DNA from 4 places in the Streptomyces sp. NPDC001868 genome. Region 4 is predicted to be linked to each of the others. Evidence: riboswitches for the same ligand, from Rfam matches in the RefSeq annotation. Region 4 holds a riboswitch; each other region holds the start of a gene.
What was found. Region 4 has a riboswitch for cobalamin ahead of ABT147_RS27735 (CbtA family protein). Riboswitches for the same ligand answer to the same signal wherever they lie in the genome.
Positions count from the first base shown of each region.

Region 1: linked by a shared signal. The riboswitch ahead of ABT147_RS35175 (energy-coupling factor ABC transporter permease) and the one ahead of ABT147_RS27735 (CbtA family protein) in region 4 are both predicted to bind cobalamin.
Region 2: linked by a shared signal. The riboswitch ahead of ABT147_RS10885 (ribonucleoside-diphosphate reductase subunit alpha) and the one ahead of ABT147_RS27735 (CbtA family protein) in region 4 are both predicted to bind cobalamin.
Region 3: linked by a shared signal. The riboswitch ahead of ABT147_RS21210 (cobalamin biosynthesis protein) and the one ahead of ABT147_RS27735 (CbtA family protein) in region 4 are both predicted to bind cobalamin.

Region 1 is NZ_JBEOYO010000043.1:71,343-76,211, reverse strand. It holds gene nicT (Nickel transporter NicT) at 1-1,020, opposite strand, end outside; gene ABT147_RS35180 (DUF1775 domain-containing protein) at 1,280-2,014, opposite strand; cobalamin riboswitch at 2,234-2,417, shown strand; gene ABT147_RS35175 (energy-coupling factor ABC transporter permease) at 2,448-3,155, shown strand; gene ABT147_RS35170 (energy-coupling factor ABC transporter substrate-binding protein) at 3,167-3,661, shown strand; gene cbiQ (cobalt ECF transporter T component CbiQ) at 3,668-4,423, shown strand; gene ABT147_RS35160 (energy-coupling factor ABC transporter ATP-binding protein) at 4,425-4,869, shown strand, end outside.
Region 2 is NZ_JBEOYO010000007.1:65,287-70,155, reverse strand. It holds gene ABT147_RS10890 (ribonucleotide-diphosphate reductase subunit beta) at 1-256, opposite strand, end outside; gene ABT147_RS10885 (ribonucleoside-diphosphate reductase subunit alpha) at 256-2,679, opposite strand; cobalamin riboswitch at 2,802-2,937, opposite strand; gene ABT147_RS10880 (GNAT family N-acetyltransferase) at 3,001-3,507, opposite strand; gene ABT147_RS10875 (nucleoside hydrolase) at 3,605-4,594, opposite strand.
Region 3 is NZ_JBEOYO010000017.1:65,802-70,670, forward strand. It holds gene ABT147_RS21190 (lysozyme) at 1-146, shown strand, start outside; gene ABT147_RS21195 (inorganic phosphate transporter) at 380-1,630, shown strand; gene ABT147_RS21200 (hypothetical protein) at 1,662-1,883, shown strand; gene ABT147_RS21205 (hypothetical protein) at 1,927-2,238, opposite strand; cobalamin riboswitch at 2,561-2,690, shown strand; gene ABT147_RS21210 (cobalamin biosynthesis protein) at 2,798-3,769, shown strand; gene ABT147_RS21215 (cobyric acid synthase) at 3,766-4,869, shown strand, end outside.
Region 4 is NZ_JBEOYO010000027.1:4,772-9,640, reverse strand. It holds gene ABT147_RS27740 (DUF5134 domain-containing protein) at 134-994, shown strand; gene ABT147_RS27735 (CbtA family protein) at 1,738-2,007, opposite strand; cobalamin riboswitch at 2,051-2,204, opposite strand; gene ABT147_RS27730 (heavy-metal-associated domain-containing protein) at 2,357-2,650, shown strand; gene ABT147_RS27725 (heavy metal translocating P-type ATPase) at 2,764-4,869, shown strand, end outside.

The DNA of each region.
Region 1 (4,869 bases), on a different contig from region 4:
GAACGTGCCGTGCAGATGCGCCTTCTCGGCCACGAGGCCGAGCAGTTCGACCGTGCCGATGATGAGGGCGACGGCCACCGAGAGGCCGGTGATGGTGAGGTTGTAGTAGACCTTACGGACCGGGTTGGCGAACGCCCAGCCGTAGGCGAAGTTCATGAACGAGCCGTCGATCGTGTCCAGGAGCGACATACCGGCCGCGAACAGGATCGGCAGGCACAGGATCGCGTACCAGGGCAGCCCGGAGGCGGCTCCCGAACCGGCCAGGACCAGGAGCGCGACCTCGGTCGCCGTGTCGAAGCCGAGGCCGAAGAGCAGGCCCAGCGGGAACATCTGCCACGGCCTGGTGATCGACTTCATCAGCCGTCCCAGGAGCCGGTTCATGAAGCCCCGGCTGTCGAGGTGCCGTTCCAGCGTGGCCTCGTCGAAGGCGCCCGAGCGCATCCCCCGGAACACCTTCCAGATGCCCACCATGATCACCAGGTTGATGATCGCGATGATGTACAGGAAGGTCCCGGAGACGGTGGTGCCGACCCAGCCGGTGATGTCGTGCAGTGCGGAGCCGTCGTCGTGCACCGGGTCGGCGAGCGCCTTGACGCCGAGGGTGAGCAGGAAGGTGAGGGCGAAGACGATCGACGAGTGGCCGAGGGAGAACCAGAAGCCGACCGACAACGGGCGCTGCCCCTCGCCCATCAGTTTGCGGGTGGTGTTGTCGATGGCGGCGATGTGGTCGGCGTCGAACGCGTGCCGCATGCCCAGGGTGTAGGCGGTGACGCCCATGCCGATGCCGAAGGTCTTGCCGCCGACGCCGTAGTGCTCGGGGGCGACGATCACCACCAGCGTGAACCAGCCGATGACATGCAGCGCCAGGATGAACCCGGCCATGCCGCCGAGACTCGCCCACTCCTCGCGGGTCATCGAGGCACGGATCCGACGCCATGAGAAACCGCCCTGATCTGCCTGATCTGACCGATCTGCCTGATCTGTGGGGGCCGAGCGGGCGGTGTCGGGAACGGTGGCCATGGGGCGGGTGCCTTACCTGTCGTGCCGCGTGCGTGGTGTCGAGCCCCTTCAGCTTTGTGCGGTGTGGTCGTAGCTGCAACTGGGTCGCAGTAAAGCTCGTGCCACGTTTCGGTCAGGCCGAGGCCGGAGCCAGGCTCTCCCAGTGGACCGCGCGGTCAGGCGGTGACCCCGAGGGCCACCGCCGCCGCGACGGCGGCACCTCGTATCGTCCAGCGATGTGACCTGCGGGTTTGGGTTCGGACGTGCGGCCTGGGGTCCGTCAGGCGGTTCCTCCGCGGCGGGACTGGAGCCACCAGGCACCGCCGCCGAGCACGAGAAGGACGACCGCGCCGATACCGAGGGGTACGGCGAGGGAGCCACCGTCGTCGTCGGTGCTGTCCGCGGCGGCCTCCGCCGACGGTGCCGACGACTCGGCGCTCGGCTCCGGCGTGGGCGAGGCGGTCGTGGGCTCTTCCGAGGGGGTGGGGCTCACCACTTCGGCGCCGGGCGCGGCGGCCTTCAGGTCCAGACGGGGTGCCGGGTGACCGTGGCCGTGGCCGTCCCCTCCGGACTCCTCCTCCAGTTCGATCCAGCGGTCCACCTTGCCGTCGCTGTACGACTGGAGGGTCTTGAAGACCAGCGACTTGGCGTCGGGCAACTGCCGTACGGTGACGGCGTACTCGACGTCCTCCCCCACCGCGAGCTTCGCGCCCGAGACGGTGAAGCCCCGGTCGGTGGGGGCGAACTTCCAGCCGTCCGGCCCCTCCTTGTAGGTGATGTCGGCGGGGACCAGGCCCTCGGGGAGGATCACCTCCAGCTTGGTGATGCCGGCCGAGGCGGACTCCGACTCCGCGGAGAAGGTCAGTTCGACGTTCTGGTCGAGGGCGCGGGCGCCCTCCGCCTCGACCTCCGCGTGGGCCGCGGCCGGCCCCGCGGTGGCGACGGCGACCGCGAACGCGGCTGCGGTGAGAACGCCGAGACGGCGTGAACTGCGTACCAAGGTCGGGCGGTGCACTGCGGACTCCCTGTGCCGACGGCGTGAAGGGTGAATTCAAGCGCAGGGCGTGACCTGTGGCCAAGGGCGACCAGGTGTGCGAGCGGTTCCGGCCATCCGTCGGCATCGTGGGGGCGCTCGTGTGCGGCGTGGGGGTGGTGGGGCGTGCGCCGTGGTGTGAGCTGTTCCACGGCGCCCGCGCGCCCCTCGTCTCCGCTTGTCAGCGCCCTTATATGGGCACTACTGTCACCACGCCTTGGTGAACGGGAAATCCGGTGTCATGCCGGTGCGGCCCTCGCCACTGTGATCGGGAAGTCCGGCTCCAGTCCTCACGGACAGCCACTGGGTCCTTGTGACCCGGGAAGGCGGAGCACGGGCGGTGGTACCCGTAAGCCAGGAGACCGGCCAAGGCGCGTCAACCATCCACGAGGTGCTGGAGAGGGTCTGCTGAGCCATGCACATAGCCGAGGGTTTCCTTCCTCCGGCGCACGCGATCGCCTGGGGCGTCGCGTCCGCGCCATTTGTCGTCCACGGAGTACGGGCACTCACCCGTGAGGTCAAGGAGCACCCCGAGAGCACGCTGCTGCTCGGTGCCTCGGGAGCCTTCACCTTCGTCCTGTCCGCGCTGAAGCTTCCGTCCGTCACGGGGAGTTGCTCCCACCCCACCGGCACCGGCCTGGGCGCCATCCTGTTCCGGCCGCCGATCATGGCCGTGCTGGGCACCATCACCCTGCTCTTCCAGGCACTGCTGCTCGCCCACGGCGGCCTGACCACGCTCGGCGCGAACGTCTTCTCGATGGCGATCGTCGGCCCCTGGGCGGGCTACGCCGTCTACCGGCTGCTGCGGCGGTTCGATGTGCCGCTGATGGTCACGGTGTTCTTCGGCGCGTTCGTCGCCGACCTGGTCACCTACTGCGTCACCAGCGTGCAGCTGGCGCTCGCGTTCCCCGACCCGAGCAGCGGCTTCCTGGGCGCGCTCGGCAAGTTCGGCTCCATCTTCGCCGTCACGCAGATCCCCCTCGCCGTCAGCGAGGGCCTGCTCACCGTGCTCGTGATGCGTCTGCTGGTGCAGTCGAGCAAGGGCGAACTGACCCGGCTCGGCGTGCTCCTCACCGGCAGGCGCGACCGCACCGCGACCGAGACCGAGGCGGTGGCCCGATGAGCAGGAACACCATGAACAAGAACACGAAGATCAACGCCCTGCTGCTGCTCGTCGTGGCCGCGCTCGCCGTCCTGCCGCTGGCCCTCGGCCTCGGCGACCACAAGGAGGAACCCTTCACGGGCGCCGACGCGGAGGCGGAGACGGCGATCACCGAGATCAAGCCGGACTACGAGCCCTGGTTCTCCCCGCTGTACGAGCCGCCGTCCGGCGAGATCGAGTCGGCGCTCTTCGCCCTTCAGGCGGCGCTCGGCGCGGGCGTCCTCGCCTACTACTTCGGTGTCCACCGGGGCCGACGCCAGGGCGAGGCACAGGCCTTGGCGCGACTGGGCGGCGGGGCCGACGACCCCGGAACGGCTCCGACGACCCCGGCGGCTGCGGCGACCCCGACGACCCCGGCGACTCCGGTGACTCCGGTGGGCGCGACGGTCGCACCGGCCTCGAAGGCCGCCACCGGCGACGAAGGCCCGGCCGGTGGCACCGGGGAGCCCCCGGCCGGGCGGGCCTGACCTCCCGTGCTGCCGATCGACGCGGCGGCGCACAGCAGTCGCTGGCGCCGCCGCCACCCCGTGGACAAGGCCGTGCTCGGGCTCGGCCTCACCCTGCTCGCGATCTCGCTGCCGCCCTGGCCCGGCGCGGCCCTGGTCCTGCTGACCGCGCTCGTCGTGCTCCTCGGCCCGGCGGGCGTGCCCGGCCGTCGGCTGTGGCGTGCCTACCGGGTGCCGTTGGGCTTCTGTGTGACCGGCGCGCTGCCGCTGCTCGTCCAGGTCGGCGGGCCCGACGGGTTCGTGACCCTGGCCGACGGCGGCCCGGTCCGCGCCGGGGAGTTGCTGCTGCGCACCTCGGCGGCCTCCCTGGGCGTCCTCCTGTTCGCCTTCACCACACCCATGTCGGACCTGCTGCCGCGCCTGGTGAAGGCCGGGGTGCCCGCGCCCGTCGTGGACGTCGCGCTGGTCACGTACCGCATGAGCTTCCTGCTCCTGGACTCCGTGCGCCGGATCCGGGAGGCGCAGGCGGCCCGGCTGGGGCACACCACACGGGCCGCCACCTGGCGTTCGCTCGCCGGCCTCGGCGCCACCGCGTTCGTCCGGGCCTTCGACCGGGCGGCCCGGCTGCAGACCGGGCTCGCCGGACGCGGTTACGACGGCACCCTGCGCGTCCTGGTGCCCGAGGCCCGGGTCTCGGCCCGGTTCACCGTGGCCAGTGTCGCCCTGCTCGCGGCGGTGGCCGCCCTCACCCTCGTACTGGATTCGTCCTGGAAAGGCCGCTGACATGAGCGAGCCCGTGCTGGTCGCCCTGCGGGGCGCGTCCTTCGCGTACGAGGACGGTCCCGCCGTGCTCAGCGATCTCGACTTCGAGGTGCGTGAGGGGCGCGCGCTCGCCCTGCTGGGCCGCAACGGCAGTGGCAAGACCACGCTGATGCGGCTGCTCAGCGGTGGACTGCGGCCCCGTACGGGCGGGTTGGCGGTCGAGGGGCGGGCGGTGACGTACGACCGCAAGGGGCTGACCCGGCTGCGGACGACCGTTCAACTGGTCGTGCAGGACCCGGACGACCAGCTGTTCGCGGCGTCGGTCGCGCAGGACGTGTCGTTCGGGCCGCTGAACCTCGGGCTGTCCGACGCGGAAGTGCGGGCCCGCGTGGACGAGGCACTCGGCGCGCTCGGCATCGCGGCCCTCGCCGACCGGCCCACCCATCTGCTCTCCTACGGCCAGCGCA
Region 2 (4,869 bases), on a different contig from region 4:
GCTTGTAGAGGGTCAGCACGAGGTTGTTCGCCACGATCGAGTCGCCCGTCGCGAAGAACGCGACCAGCCGGCCGATCATGTGCTGCTCGCCCTCGGACAGCTTCGCCAGGTCGGCGACGTCCGAGTGGAGGTCGACCTCCTCGACGGTCCAGGTGTTCTTGATCGCGTCCCGGTAGCGCTCGTAGAAGTCCGGGTAGCGCATGGGACGGAGAGTCAGCTCGAAGCCGGGGTCGAGCAGGTTCTGGTCGCTGGACATTACTGGCAGGCCTCGCAGGACTCGGGGTTCTCAAGGGAGCAGGCGACGGCGTCTTCCGAGCCGGCCTGCTGGACGGGGATGGTCGTTTCGGGCTGCCGGGCCTGGGCCTGGGCCGCGCGGGCGATACGGGTCGCCGGGCGGGAGCGCAGGTAGTACGTCGTCTTCAGGCCCGACTTCCAGGCGTACGAGTACATCGAGGAGAGCTTGCCGATGGTCGGCGTCTCCAGGAACAGGTTCAGCGACTGGGACTGGTCCAGATACGGGGTGCGGGCGGCGGCCATGTCGATCAGGCCGCGCTGCGGGATCTCCCAGGCCGTGCGGTACAGGTCGCGGACGTCCTGCGGCACCCAGGTGAAGCCCTGCACCGAGCCGTTGGACTCGCGCAGCGCCTCCCGGGTCTGCGCGTCCCACACTCCGAGCTTCTTCAACTCGGCCACCAGATACGAGTTGACCTGGAGGAACTCGCCCGACAGCGTCTCGCGCTTGAACAGGTTGGACACCTGCGGCTCGATGCACTCGTACACACCCGCGATGGACGCGATGGTGGCCGTCGGCGCGATCGCGAGAAGCAGGGAGTTGCGCATGCCCGTCGTCGCGACGCGCTCGCGCAGGGCCGCCCAGCGCTCCGGCCAGGTGAACTCGACGCCGTAGTGGTCGGGGTGCAGCACACCACGGGCCGTACGGGTCTTCTCCCAGGCCGGCAGCGGGCCGCCGCGCTCGGCGAGGTCGGCGGAGGCCTCGTACGCGGCGAGCATGATGCGCTCGGCGATCCGGGTGGACAGCGCCTTCGCCTCCGGGGAGTCGAAGGGCAGGCGCAGCTGGAAGAAGACGTCCTGGAGACCCATCGCGCCGAGGCCGACCGGGCGCCACCTGGCGTTGGAGCGGCCCGCCTGCTCGGTCGGATAGAAGTTGATGTCGACGACGCGGTCGAGGAAGGTGACGGCCGTGCGGACGGTCTCGTCCAGCCGCTCCCAGTCCATGTCGCCCGTCGCCCGGTCCACGAAGGCGCCCAGGTTCACCGAGCCCAGATTGCAGACCGCCGTCTCGCCGTCGTCCGTGACCTCCAGGATCTCCGTGCAGAGGTTGGAGGAGTGGACGACATGGCCCGGCTCGGCCGTCTGGTTGGCCGTGCGGTTGGCCGCGTCCTTGAAGGTCATCCAGCCGTTGCCGGTCTGCGCGAGGGTGCGCATCATGCGGCCGTACAGATCACGGGCGGGGATGGTCTTCTTCGCCAGGCCGTTCGCCTCCGCCGCGCGGTACGCGGCCTCGAACTCCTCGCCCCACAGGTCGACCAGCTCGGGCACGTCGGACGGCGAGAACAGCGACCACTGCTCATCGGCGTTGACCCGGCGCATGAACTCGTCCGGGATCCAGTGCGCCAGGTTCAGGTTGTGCGTACGCCGGGCGTCCTCACCGGTGTTGTCGCGCAGCTCAAGGAACTCCTCGATGTCGGAGTGCCAGGTCTCCAGGTAGACCGCCGCGGCGCCCTTGCGCCGGCCGCCCTGGTTCACGGCCGCCACCGAGGCGTCCAGGGTCTTCAGGAACGGCACGATGCCGTTGGAGTGCCCGTTGGTGCCCCGGATCAGCGAACCGCGCGAGCGGATGCGGGAGTACGACAGGCCGATGCCGCCGGCGTGCTTCGAGAGGCGGGCCACCTGGTGGTAGCGGTCGTAGATGGAGTCCAGCTCGTCCAGCGGGGAGTCCAGGAGGTAGCAGGACGACATCTGGGGGTGGCGCGTACCGGAGTTGAAGAGCGTGGGGGAGGAGGGGAGGTAGTCGAGGCGGCTCATCAGCCGGTAGAGCGCGGCGACTTCGTCGACGGCACGGGAGGTGTCGTCCTCGGCGAGGCCGCTCGCCACCCGCAGCATGAAGTGCTGGGGCGTCTCGATGACCTTGCGGGTGATCGGGTGCCGGAGCAGATAGCGGCTGTGGAGGGTGCGCAGGCCGAAGTAGCCGAAGCGGTCGTCGCCGGCCGGGTCGATCAGGGCGTCGAGACGCCCGGCGTGCACACGGGCGAACTCCGCCGTGCGGTCGGCGACGAGACCTTCCCGGTGGCCGACGGCGATGGACTCGGTGAACGTCGTGACCCCCTGCGAGGCGGCCTCGGCGCGGATGCCGATGGCCAGCAGCCGGGCCGCCAGCTTCGAGTAGGCGGGGTCCTCGGAGATGAGTCCCGCGGCCGCTTCCGTGGCCAGCTCTCGCAGTTCCACGATCATCTCGGCGGAGGCCGCACGCGAGGACCGGCCTCGCAACGCGGCGGCGGCGACCCGGCCGGGATCGGCGTCGGGGAGGTCGACGGTCAGCTCGGTCAGGGTCCGCAGCAACGCGGTCCCGGGACCGTCGGTCTCCGTCGCCGGTTCGGCTGAAGCCAGGTCGGCTGAAACCGAATCGGCTGAAACCGGGTCGGCTGGCGCGATGGTCACGTGGGGCTCTCCCTCGCTCGGCAAGGGGCCTTGCGGAGGGCAGGCGGCAGCACACGAGCGCACGCGGCGTCGCGTCCACCGGCCCATTCCACGAGGCCCGGACGTCAGGCACCCGGACCGGACGGCCGGGTGCGCTGTCGGCAGGTGTTCGGACTGAACAGGCGTGCGCAAATGGAGATGTACGCACGCGAGTACACCGTTGCGGGACAGTTCCGGATTCGCACCGGATTCCCCTGCGGCGACAGCGAGCATGAGCATACATCTAGTGCCGGGGCGCGGTGGCACCCCCACATGTTGTGTCGCCATCGACTTCGCAGGGTGTCAGAGCGTCAACTCATAGGTGATCAGCGTGAGGTCGTAGAGGTCGGGGAGAGGTCTCCAGTCGCGCTCCGGTGTGCGGGTGAAGCCCAGGCGTTCGTAGACGCGATGGGCGGCGTGCATACTCCGCTGGGTCGACAGCACCACGCGGACGCAGCCCTCCACGGCCCGGGCGCGCTCCACGCAGGCCCGCACGAGGGCCTCGCCGACACCCCGCCCACGCGCTTCCGGATCGACCGCGAGCATCCGTATCTCGGCCTCTCCCGCACGGGCGATGTCGGCCATGGGGCCGCCCGCCGGGACGAAGGTCACACCGCCGAGCACCCGGCCGTCCGCCACGGCGACGAGCACCTCGGCCGCTGCGGCCCGCTTCGCCACGTCGCGCAGCTCGACGAGGTACGCATCGCTCTCCCCGAAGTCCAGGAGTCCGTCGCCGAGGTAAGCCTGCGCGGTGGTCTCGCCGAGGGTGGTGTACTCGTCCGGGGCCACGGGCCTGATCGTGATGTCCATGCGTCGCAGTGTGCATCAGCGGGCGGGAGCGGGGCCCGCAGTTGTCCACAGGGGCGAAGACTTGTCCGATGATCCGACCCGGACGGGTGTGTTCCGCTCAGCCCACCGCAGGCCACCGCGGCAGCGTCGCCACGAAGTCCCTGCTGAAGTCGCGTGTGCCCGGCCCCAGGGCGACGCGGCCCGTGGCGCCGAGACGGGCGGTCAGGGCGGGGGACTCGGAGTAGTGGACGCGGTGGGCGGCGGCCGGCACGAACACGGTCTGGCCGCGCGTGAGTTCGCTCGCGCACTCCACGACGACCGCCCCCTCGGCCGCCTCGATGAACGCCTCGTCCCCGCAGACCCCGACGGCCAGCGGATCGTGCAGCGGGCAGGTGCCGTCGCCGCCGTGGCGGGTGTAGGCGTCCATGTAGGTACGCATCAGCCGGGCGGCGAGGGCCGCGCCCGGGCCCGCGGCCTCCAGCGCGGCGAGGTCGGCGGGACGGAACAGCCAGCGGTGCGAGGCGTCCAGGTCGACCATGGTGAACGGGATGCCGGAGGAGAGCACGATCTCGGCGGCGTCCGGGTCGGCCCAGATGTTGAACTCGGCGACCGGGGTGATGTTCCCCGGGACGTGGGCGGCGCCGCCCATGAACACGAACCTGCCGATGCGGCGGGCGAAGTCCGGGTCCTCCAGCAGGGCGACGGCCACGTTCGTGAGCGGGCCGGTCGCGCAGAGGGTCAGCTCGCCCTCGTACTCCCGGGAGAGCCGCAGGAGGGCCTGTGCGGACGACTCCGTGGGGTGCGGGGCCGTCGAGTCGGGGAGGGTTTCGTCGCCGAGGCCCGCCGGGCCGTGGAAGGCGGAGGCCTCTCGGTAGGGGAGGCGGGAGAGGGGGCGGCCCGTGCCTCTGTGTACGGGGACGTCGGCGTCGATGCGGAGGGCTCGGGTCAGGGCGCGGGCGTTGGCGTATGTGGCCGCTGCCGGGAGGTTGCCGCCGACCGATGTGTAGGCCTTGAGGTCCCACAGGTCCGTGCCGAGCAGGTACTGCAGGGCTACGGCGTCGTCTATGCCGGGGTCGCTGTCCAGGACGATCGGGGTGCGAGCGGTCACGCGGCCAGCGTAGCCGGATGGGTTTCGCCCCCGCCGCCCCTACCCGTCCCATCCAACAGGGGCTGCGCCCCTTCGACCCCCAAGGTGCCGGTGCGTGGGGCTTCTCGCGCAGTTCCCCGCGCCCCTTAAGGGCCTCCGGCCCTTTCGGGGCGAAAAGCGAGGGGCGCAGCCCCTGCTTTTTCAGGGGCGCGGGGAACTGCGCGACCAGCCCCCACCGGACCCGCACTCACTCACCCACCCATCCCGCGCGGAGCGCGAAGGGGGTCGAAGGGGCA
Region 3 (4,869 bases), on a different contig from region 4:
ACGACTCCTCGGGGGCCGGGGAGCTCCCGGCGGGGTGGAAGTTCTGGACGATCTGGCAGTACGACAACGGCAGCGGGAGCCTGCCGGGTGACCAGAATCTCTTCAACGGCTCGACGGGCCGGCTGAAGGAGTTCGCCAAGGGGTGACGCACCGAGGGGCGCGGGTGTCCGCCGAGGGGCGAAGAGCCACCGGACCTCGGCATTCCGCCTCAGTTCGAACGCCAGGCCGCCGCTCCGTCGAGCTCGACACATCCGCCGACACACAAGCGGAACGGCGGCACCGCATTCACTACACCCCCGCGCCCGTCCCAGTTCATCTTCCGTTCACCCAGGTTGCCTACGGTCCACGTGCCACTGACATCCAAAAGAAGACCGGGTAAATGGAAAACTTCTCGCTGATCCTCGCGATCGTGGTCATCACCGCGCTTGCGTTCGATTTTACGAACGGTTTCCACGACACCGCCAACGCGATGGCCACCACCATCTCGACCGGCGCCATGAAGCCCAAGGTCGCGGTGGCCATGTCCGCCGTGCTCAACCTTGTCGGCGCGTTCCTTTCGATAGAGGTCGCCAACACCATCTCCAAGGGGCTCGTCGACGAGTCCGGCATACAGCCAGAGGTCATATTCGCGGCGCTCGTGGGCGCCATCCTCTGGAACCTGCTGACCTGGCTCGTCGGGCTCCCCTCCAGTTCCTCGCACGCCCTGATGGGTGGCCTCATCGGCGCCACCATCGCCTCGGTCGGCGTCGGCTCGGTCCACGGTGACGTGCTCGTCACCAAGGTGCTGATCCCCGCCGTCGCCGCCCCGCTGGTCGCCGGTGTCGCGGCGCTGCTCGCCACCCGGCTGACGTACCGGCTCGGACGGCACACCAGCGAGAAGGCCTCCGGCAAGGGCTACCGCGCCGGACAGATCGCCTCCGCCGGTCTGGTCTCGCTGGCCCACGGCACGAACGACGCCCAGAAGACGATGGGCATCATCACCCTCGCCCTGGTGGCCGGCGGCGCCCTCGCGCCCGACTCCGACCCGCCGGTGTGGGTCATCGTCTCCGCCGGCGCGGCCATCGCCCTCGGCACCTACCTCGGCGGCTGGCGCATCATCCGCACGATGGGCAAGGGCCTGACCGACCTCCAGCCGCAGCAGGGCTTCGCCGCCCAGACCAGCGCGGCCACGGTCATCCTGGCCTCCTCGCACCTCGGTTTCTCGCTCTCCACCACGCACTCGGTCTCCGGTGCCGTGATGGGCGCGGGCCTCGGCCGCAAGGGCGGGGTGGTCCGCTGGTCCACCGCGACCCGGATGTTCGTCGCCTGGGGTCTGACGCTGCCGGCCGCCGCGCTGGTCGCCGCGCTCGCCGAGTGGGTGACGTCCTTCGGCAGCTGGGGCACCGCCGTCGTCGCGGTCTTCCTCGTCGCCTCCAGCGCCGCGATCTGGGTGGTCTCACGCCGTGAGGTCATCGACCACACCAACGTGAACGACGCCGAGGAGTCGCCGGGCGTGGTGACCACGGCGATGGCGGCCGTGACACCGCCGCCGGCCGGCACCGTGACCGAGGACCTCACGGCGACCATCCCGGCCCCCGCCGCCGAGACCACGGCCTCCGCGAACGCGTCCACGCCGACGCCCGCCGTCTGAGCCCCGCGACCCCCTGAGGAAGATCACCACCATGCACATCGACTGGGCAGCCCTCGGCTCCGTCTTCGGAGTCAGCCTCGTGGTCACCGTGGCCCTCGTCGGCCTCTTCACCCTGGGCATCGTCGGCCTCTCCAAGCGGGAGGAGGCGTCGACCCGGGGCGACTCGGTGGCGCTCGCGACCACCGGGGCGTACGTCTGCTTCGCGCTGTGCGCGGCGGCAGTGGCGTACGGCATCTCGCTCATCATGACCTGAGCCCGGAAGTCCCACGGCCCTTCGGGGCCGTGGGGCGGCCTCGTCAGCGGTGGTGCGGCCTTCGGGGCCGCGCCTCCCCCAGCGCCCGGTTCAGGACCCGGAGCCGTTCCGTGACCGGGGTCAGTCCCCACCACAGGCCGGCCCCGGCGGCACCGAGGACGGTCACCACCAGCCAGACCAGGGCCCGCACATCACCGCCCGGCACCAGAAGCCCGGCCAGGGCGCCCGCTCCGACGGACAGCACGCCCATCACGGAGCAGAAGAGAGCCAGTGGGGCGGCCTCGGTCACCCGTTCTCGCCAGGCGTCCGACTTCCCCGTGCGTGCCGAGGCGGTTCCCCTCGCTCGGTCTGCCATGTGCGCACCTCCCGTCCCCCGGGCGGAACTTCACGATCCGCCCGCTCCCGGGTCCACAAGCCCCGCCAGAAAACCACACCACGGCGCGTAGCGGTAGACGAGCAGCGCGTCACTGTGTGAGTTCGCGTCACGAACCATGACGCGCTCGGCCCGGCGGCCACTTCCTGTCGTTCCCTCAGGTGTTCCCGGCCCGGGCATCGGGGAAGAGCGCGGAAGGAGCCGATTCGGGTGTCTGACGGGATTTCGGCGGTGTGGGCCTCAGCACACCGCTGCGCCGCAGGTCAACAGCAAGTTGACGGGTCTTCCGGGGGCGTGGTGGACTGCCGGGGCCATGTACGACGGCAGGAGAGGAAGCCGGTGCGAGTCCGGCGCGGTCCCGCCACTGTCACCGGGGGAGCTTCTCGAAGCCCTTCCCGGGAGCCAGGAACTCTCGCCGTCGGTCTCGTCGAACCAGGGCGTGGACACCCTGAGTGAGGACACATCGCCATGTGCGCCATGCGCGGCTGCCCGTCGGGGCTCGACGCCCGGTCCCTGCCCGACCCCGTGAACGGCTGAACCGATGCGTGCCGATCGCGTGTTCGCGTACGGCGCCGCCGCCGGACTTCTCGGTGATCTGCTGCTGGGCGATCCGCGCCGGGGGCATCCGGTCGCCGCGTTCGGGCGGGCCGCCGGTGCCGTGGAGCGGGTGCTGTGGCGGGACCACCGGGGGTGGGGCGCGCTGCACACCGCGGTGTGCGCGGGCGGCGCCGTGGCGCTGGGAGCCGCCGCCGCGTCCGCCGTACGGCCGTCGCGTACGGCCTCCGTCGCCCTGACCGCCGCCGCCACCTGGGCCGTTGTCGGGGGGACCTCGCTCGGGCGCGAGGCTCGGGCCGTCGGGCGGTACTTGGAGTCCGGGGATCTTGAGGGCGCTCGTGCCCGGTTGCCTCATCTGTGCGGGCGGGATCCGCAGGCGCTCGACGCGGACGGGATCGCGCGGGCCGTCGTGGAGTCCGTCGCCGAGAACACCTCCGACGCGGTGGTGGGGGCGCTCGTGTGGGGGGCCGTCGCGGGTGTGCCCGGGCTTGTGGGGTTCCGGGCCGTCAACACGCTGGACGCCATGGTCGGGCACCGGTCGGAGCGGTATCGGCGGTACGGCTGGGCCTCCGCGCGGCTCGACGATGTCGTGGGCTGGCCGGGTGCCCGGCTGACCGCGATGCTGGCCGCCGCCGTCGGCGGGGACGCCCGGGGTGCCGTACGGGCCTGGCGGGCGGACGCGGGGAAACATCCGAGTCCCAACGCGGGGCCGGTGGAGGCGTCGTTCGCGGGGGCGCTCGGAGTGCGATTGGGGGGCACGTTGTCGTACGGGGGGCGGGTCGAGCATCGGCCGGTGCTGAATGGGGAGGGGCGGGCCGTCGTCGTGGGGGACATCGAGCGGGCTGTGCGGCTGTCCCGGCGGGTGAGTTGGCTCGCGTTGGGGGTCGGTGCGGGTGCGGCGGTGCTGCGGGGGCGCGTCGCGGGGCGCTCGGCGCGGCGGTCGAGGAGTCAGGGATGAGTGGCGGGCTGTTGGTCGCCGGGACGACCTCCGATGCCGGGAAGAGTGTCGTCACCGCCGGGATCTGTCGGTGGCTGGTGCGGCAGGGCGTCAAGGTCGCGCCGTTCAAGGCGCAGAACATGTCGCTCAACTCCTTCGTGACGAAGGAGGGCGCGGAGATCGGGCGGGCCCAGGCCATGCAGGCGCAGGCCTGCCGGGTGGAGCCCACCGCGCTCATGAACCCCGTGCTGCTGAAGCCCGGGGGTGAGCGCAGCAGTCAGGTGGTGCTGCTGGGCAAGCCCGTCGGGGAGATGAGTGCGCGCGGGTACCACGGCGGACGGCAACAGCGGCTGCTCGGGACCGTGCTGGAGTGTCTCGCCGAGTTGCGGAGCACGTACGACGCGGTGATCTGTGAGGGGGCCGGCAGCCCCGCCGAGATCAATCTCCGGCGCACCGACATCGTCAACATGGGGATCGCCCGGAACGCCGGGCTTCCCGTGCTCGTCGTCGGCGACATCGACCGTGGGGGCGTGTTCGCGTCCTTCTTCGGGACCGTCGCGCTGCTCTCGCCCGAGGACCAGGCGCTCGTCGCCGGGTTCCTCGTCAACAAGTTCCGGGGCGACGTCTCCCTGCTGGAGCCGGGGCTCGACATGCTGCACGGGCTCACCGGACGGCGGACGTACGGGGTGCTGCCGTTCCGGCACGGGCTCGGCATCGACGAGGAGGACGGACTGCGGGTCTCGCTGCGCGGGACGGTCCGGGAGTCGAACGTCGCGCCGCCCGTCGGGGAGGACGTGCTGCGGGTCGCCGTGTGCGCGGTCCCGCTGATGTCCAACTTCACCGATGTGGACGCGCTCGCCGCCGAACCCGGTGTCGTCGTACGGTTCGTGGACCGGGCCGAGGAACTGGCCGACGCCGACCTCGTGGTCGTACCGGGGACCCGGGGCACCGTCCGGGCGCTGGAGTGGCTGCGGGAGCGGGGCCTCGCTGACGCCGTCCTGCGACGTGCGGCGGAGGGGCGGCCGGTGCTCGGGATCTGCGGCGGGTTCCAGGTGCTCGGGGAGCACATCGAGGACGACGTCGAGAGCCGGCGGGGGCGGGTGGAGGGGCTGGGAGTCCTT
Region 4 (4,869 bases):
CAACCCCGGGACGTACTAAGGGCACTAGCAGTTGGCAGCCCAAGAGACGCCCACGAGTGCTCTGTGCGGCGAGGCTGCGTCGGCAGCGCAGTCCGGCCGTGTTCGGACGATCGGGAAGGTGAAGATGGGAACCATGGCTCTCAGTTGGGCCATCGCGCTGGTCTCCGCCCTGGTGGCCGCCGTCAGCGCGGTCCGCCTGGTGACCACCAGCGGCGTGACCCGGCTCGCGGCCGGAGGCGACCTGTTGATGGGGCTGTGCATGGCCGCGATGGCCTTGCCCGCGACCGTCGCCTGGTATGCGGACTACGGCATGTGGTGGTCAGGGGCATTCGCCCTCCTCGGGCTCGGAGGCGTCGCGATGGCGGCCAGGCACGCGCGCGAAGGCGGATGGAAGCACGGTCGGCACTGGGTCCACCTCATCGTCGGTAGTGCCGGCATGGTGATCATGACGCTCGCAATGACAAGCACCTCGTCCGGACCGGTGCTCGCCCTGGGCGGCGGGCACTCGATGGCGCACATGCCGGGCATGGAGAACACGGCGAACGCGACGCACACGCATGAGATGGCCGGCATGGAGTCCATGGAGGGTATGGGGTCCACGCATGGGGCGGACACGCACGGCATGACGCACACCGCAGCCGATGCCACCGCCTCCGCCGGGTCCACTTCGGTGTGGCGGTTCCTGGTCGTGGCCCTCGCCGTGTACTTCCTGCTGTCGGTCGGCGCGTCCGTGTGGGCCAAGGTCCGGGGCACCGGCCGGGGCAGCCGGGGTTCGAGCTCACGCAGTTTGGGCCGCTGGCTGCTGGCCATGCCGGACACGGTGTTGGTCTTCCTGGCCTCGCTGACGATCTCGGCGTGGGAGAGGGCACGGACAGCACAGCGAACGGGCCACGGGCGGCGCCGCAAACTCGGGGCCGCGCCCGACGCTGCGCTGGCGGCCCACATCGGCATGGGCGGGACCATGTCCGCGATGTTGCTGATGATGGCCGTGTGAGGCCTCCTGGCCACTGCATCGCCGCCGCCGTGCCGCCCCACTGGCTCTTGGGGCAATCGCCGCCCTGCTGTTCGCGACCGCCTGCGCCAACGGGGACGACGACTCCTCTCCGACCTCGCCCAGCCCCGCCATCTCGTCAGCGCCTCCTTCATCAAGTCCGCAGGCGCGCTCCGCATCACGATGGAGGACTTCGCGTTCAGCCCGGCTGGTCCGGAAGTGCGGCCGGGCGAGAACGTCGCCGTGGTGAACAAGGACTCCGCCGTGCACTCCTCACAGCCACGGACGGCGATGCCTTCGACACCGGGAACATCGCCGGTGGGGAATCCGGGACCTTCACCGCCCCCTCCGAGGCCGGCGAGTACGGCTTCGTCTGCACCCTCCATCCGGAGATGAAAGGCACCCTGATCGTCCGTTGAGCCATCAAGGACTCGGTCGACGCGGACATCTCGCGGGTGCGACGACCGAGGTCATCCCACCTGGGCGTCAGGCGACAGGCGCGGCCGCCGTACGCACGCTCGCCGTCGTCCGGGCATGGGCCGCCCCCACCCCGAGCAACCCGAAGCCACGGCCGGCCCGCCCCAGAGCAGACCCATGGAGGCGGCCGAGAGCACCCTGAAGTCCCACACGAGCGCGGCTGGGGCGGTCACCGCGTCAGGGCTGTCCGGCAGGGCGAACAGCGACGCCAGCGCGGCCAGCACGATGGCCGTCACAGCCAGCTGGCACAGCGGCGCGGGACGACCGTGCTACTCCAGCCACCGATGGACGCGCCAGGCCAGGGCGACGGCGATCACTCCGATCGCCATGGCGGCGAGCCACGCGTTCACCCGGGTGTCGAGCGTCCCCGGATCGCCCGCCCCCGGCGGGTTGGCCGGATAGCGGACGAGTAGGTGCCGGCCGTCATGGGCGAACTCGTGAATGTAGTTGGCCGATGTCGCGATCTTGCCCAGCATCGGTGACAGCAGCGCGCCCTGGTCCAAGAACACCGCGTCCAACGCGACCAGTGCCAGGCTCACGGCCGCGGCGGCGATCAGGCCGTCTCGCAGCGGGTGGACGACCAGTTCAGGAGGACGACGGGTCAGCGTCCGACTCCCGGGGCACCCCCGGTCACAGTGGCGGGACCGCCCCGAATTCTCACCGGGTTCCTGCTCACCGTCGCTTCGATGTGAAGTTGTTCGCCGCACGTCGCGACACCTACTAAGCACATTAGCGGTAGACGGATCGCACCGACCAGACCGAGCGGGCAGCGCCACACTGGGGAGAATACCCCTAGGGGGTATAGTGTTGGCGTCCGTGGGAGAGGACGGGGAACAACGCCTCTCCCGCGCAGGACGACTCACGCATCCACACCCTGAGGAAGTAGCCATGACCACTGAGACGAACTCCAGCTCCGGCTCTTGCTGCGGATCCTGCGGCTCCGGTGACACGGTCGATGTCCAGGGCGTCGGCGTCACCACCAGCTACAAGGTGACCGGCATGACCTGCGGCCACTGCGAGGGCGCGGTCTCCCAGGAGATCTCCGCGCTCGCCGGCGTCACCGCGGTCAACGCTGTCGCCGACACCGGCGAGGTGACCGTCACTTCCGCCGCCCCACTCGACGAGGAGGCCGTCCGCGCCGCCGTCGACGAGGCCGGGTACGAGCTCGTCGGCCGCGCCTGACGCTCCCTTCGAGGCCGCCCAAGGCCCCGGACAGCGAATTCCTCCCGCGCCGGGACGTACCGCTCCGCTGATACGGACGCCGTACGTCCCGGCCTCCCCCTGGAGATAAGCCCATGACCAGCACGGCTCCCGAGAAGACACTCACCGGCACGGCGCCCGCGCCCGCCGCCGAGGTCGAGCTCTCCATCGGCGGCATGACCTGTGCCTCGTGCGCCGCCCGCATCGAGAAGAAGCTCAACCGTATGGACGGCGTCACCGCTACCGTCAACTACGCCACCGAGAAGGCGAAGGTCTCGTTCCCGGCGGGCGTCGAGGTCGCCGACCTGATCGCCACCGTCGAGAAGACCGGCTACACCGCCGAGGAGCCACCCCCGCCCGCTTCCGCCATCACCGAAGAGCGCGAGGGAGAGACCGCTCCGGCGGCGGACGGTGAACTGCTGACCCTGCGGCAGCGCCTGTACATCTCGCTGGTGCTCACCGTGCCTGTCGTTCTGATGGCGATGGTTCCGGCTCTGCAGTTCGACAACTGGCAGTGGCTGTCTCTGACCCTGGCGGCTCCCGTCGTCGTCTGGGGCGCCTTCCCCTTCCACCGGGCCGCCTGGACGAACGCCCGGCACGGCGCCGCCACCATGGACACGCTGGTGTCGATCGGCACACTCGCCGCGCTCGGCTGGTCGGTGTGGGCGCTGTTCTGGGGACACGCCGGGATGCCGGGCATGCGCCACGGCTTCGAGTTCACCATCTCCCGCGGGGACGGCTCCTCCTCCATCTACCTGGAGGCCGCGGCCGGAGTGACCACGTTCATCCTCGCCGGGCGGTATCTGGAGGCTCGCGCCAAGAGGAAGTCGGGTGCGGCGCTGCGGGCGCTCATGGAGCTGGGCGCCAAGGACGTCGCGGTGCTGCGCGGGGGCCAGGAAGTACGCATCCCCGTTGGCCAGTTGGCTGTCGGTGACCGCTTCGTCGTACGGCCCGGAGAGAAGATCGCCACCGACGGCACCGTCGTCGAGGGCGCTTCCGCAGTGGACGCCTCCATGCTGACCGGCGAGTCGGTGCCGGTGGACGTGACCGTAGGGGACGCCGTCACCGGCGCCACCGTCAACGCCGGAGGCCGGCTCGTCGTCGAGGCGACCCGCATCGGCACGCACACCCAGCTCGCACGGATGGCGAAGCTCGTCGAGGACGCGCAGAACGGCAAGGCCGAGGTGCAGCGGCTCGCCGACCGGATCTCCGGGATCTTCGTACCGGTCGTCATCTTCATCGCGGTCGCCACGTTCGGAGTCTGGCTCGGAGCCACCGGCGACACCGTGTCCGCCTTCACCGCCGCCATCGCCGTCCTGATCATCGCCTGCCCCTGCGCCCTGGGCCTGGCCACGCCGACCGCCCTGATGGTCGGCACCGGGCGCGGCGCCCAGCTCGGCATCCTCATCAAGGGCCCCGAGGTCCTGGAGTCCACCCGCCGCGTCGACACGGTCGTCCTGGACAAGACGGGCACGGTCACCACCGGCCGGATGACCCTCCAGGACGTGTTCACCGCACCGGGCGTGGACGAGGGCGAACTGCTGCGGCTGGCAGGCGCGTTGGAGCACGCTTCCGAGCACCCGATCGCCCAGGCCATCGCAGCCGGGGCGGCCGAGCGAGCCGGAAGTCTGCCGGTCCCGGAGAACTTCGAGAACGTCGCCGGCCTCGGCGTGCAGGGCGTCGTCGACGGACACGCGGTGCTCGTCGGCCGCGAGAAGCTGCTCAAGATGGGGGTCCCCCCACTCGAGCGAAGCCGAGAGTGGGGGAGGGTCATCGAGCTGCCCCAGGAGCTTGCCGAGGCCAAGGCCGCCGCAGAGGCAGAAGGACGTACGGCGATCGCCGTAGCCTGGGACGGCAAGGCACGCGGCGTCCTCACCGTCGCCGACGCGATCAAGGACACCAGCGCCGAGGCAGTGGCCGAGCTGCGCTGTCTGGGCCTGACGCCCGTCCTGCTGACCGGCGACAACCAACTCGTCGCCGAGTCCGTCGCCAAGGCCGTCGGCATCGACGAGGTGATTGCCGAGGTCCTGCCCCAGGACAAGGTCGACGTCGTCAAGCGGCTGCAGAGCGAGGGGCGTACGGTCGCGATGGTCGGCGACGGCGTCAACGACGCGGCCGCCCTCGCCACCGCCGACCTCGGCCTGGCCATGGGCACCGGCACGGACGCGGCGATCGAGGCAGGCGACCTGACTCTCGTACGC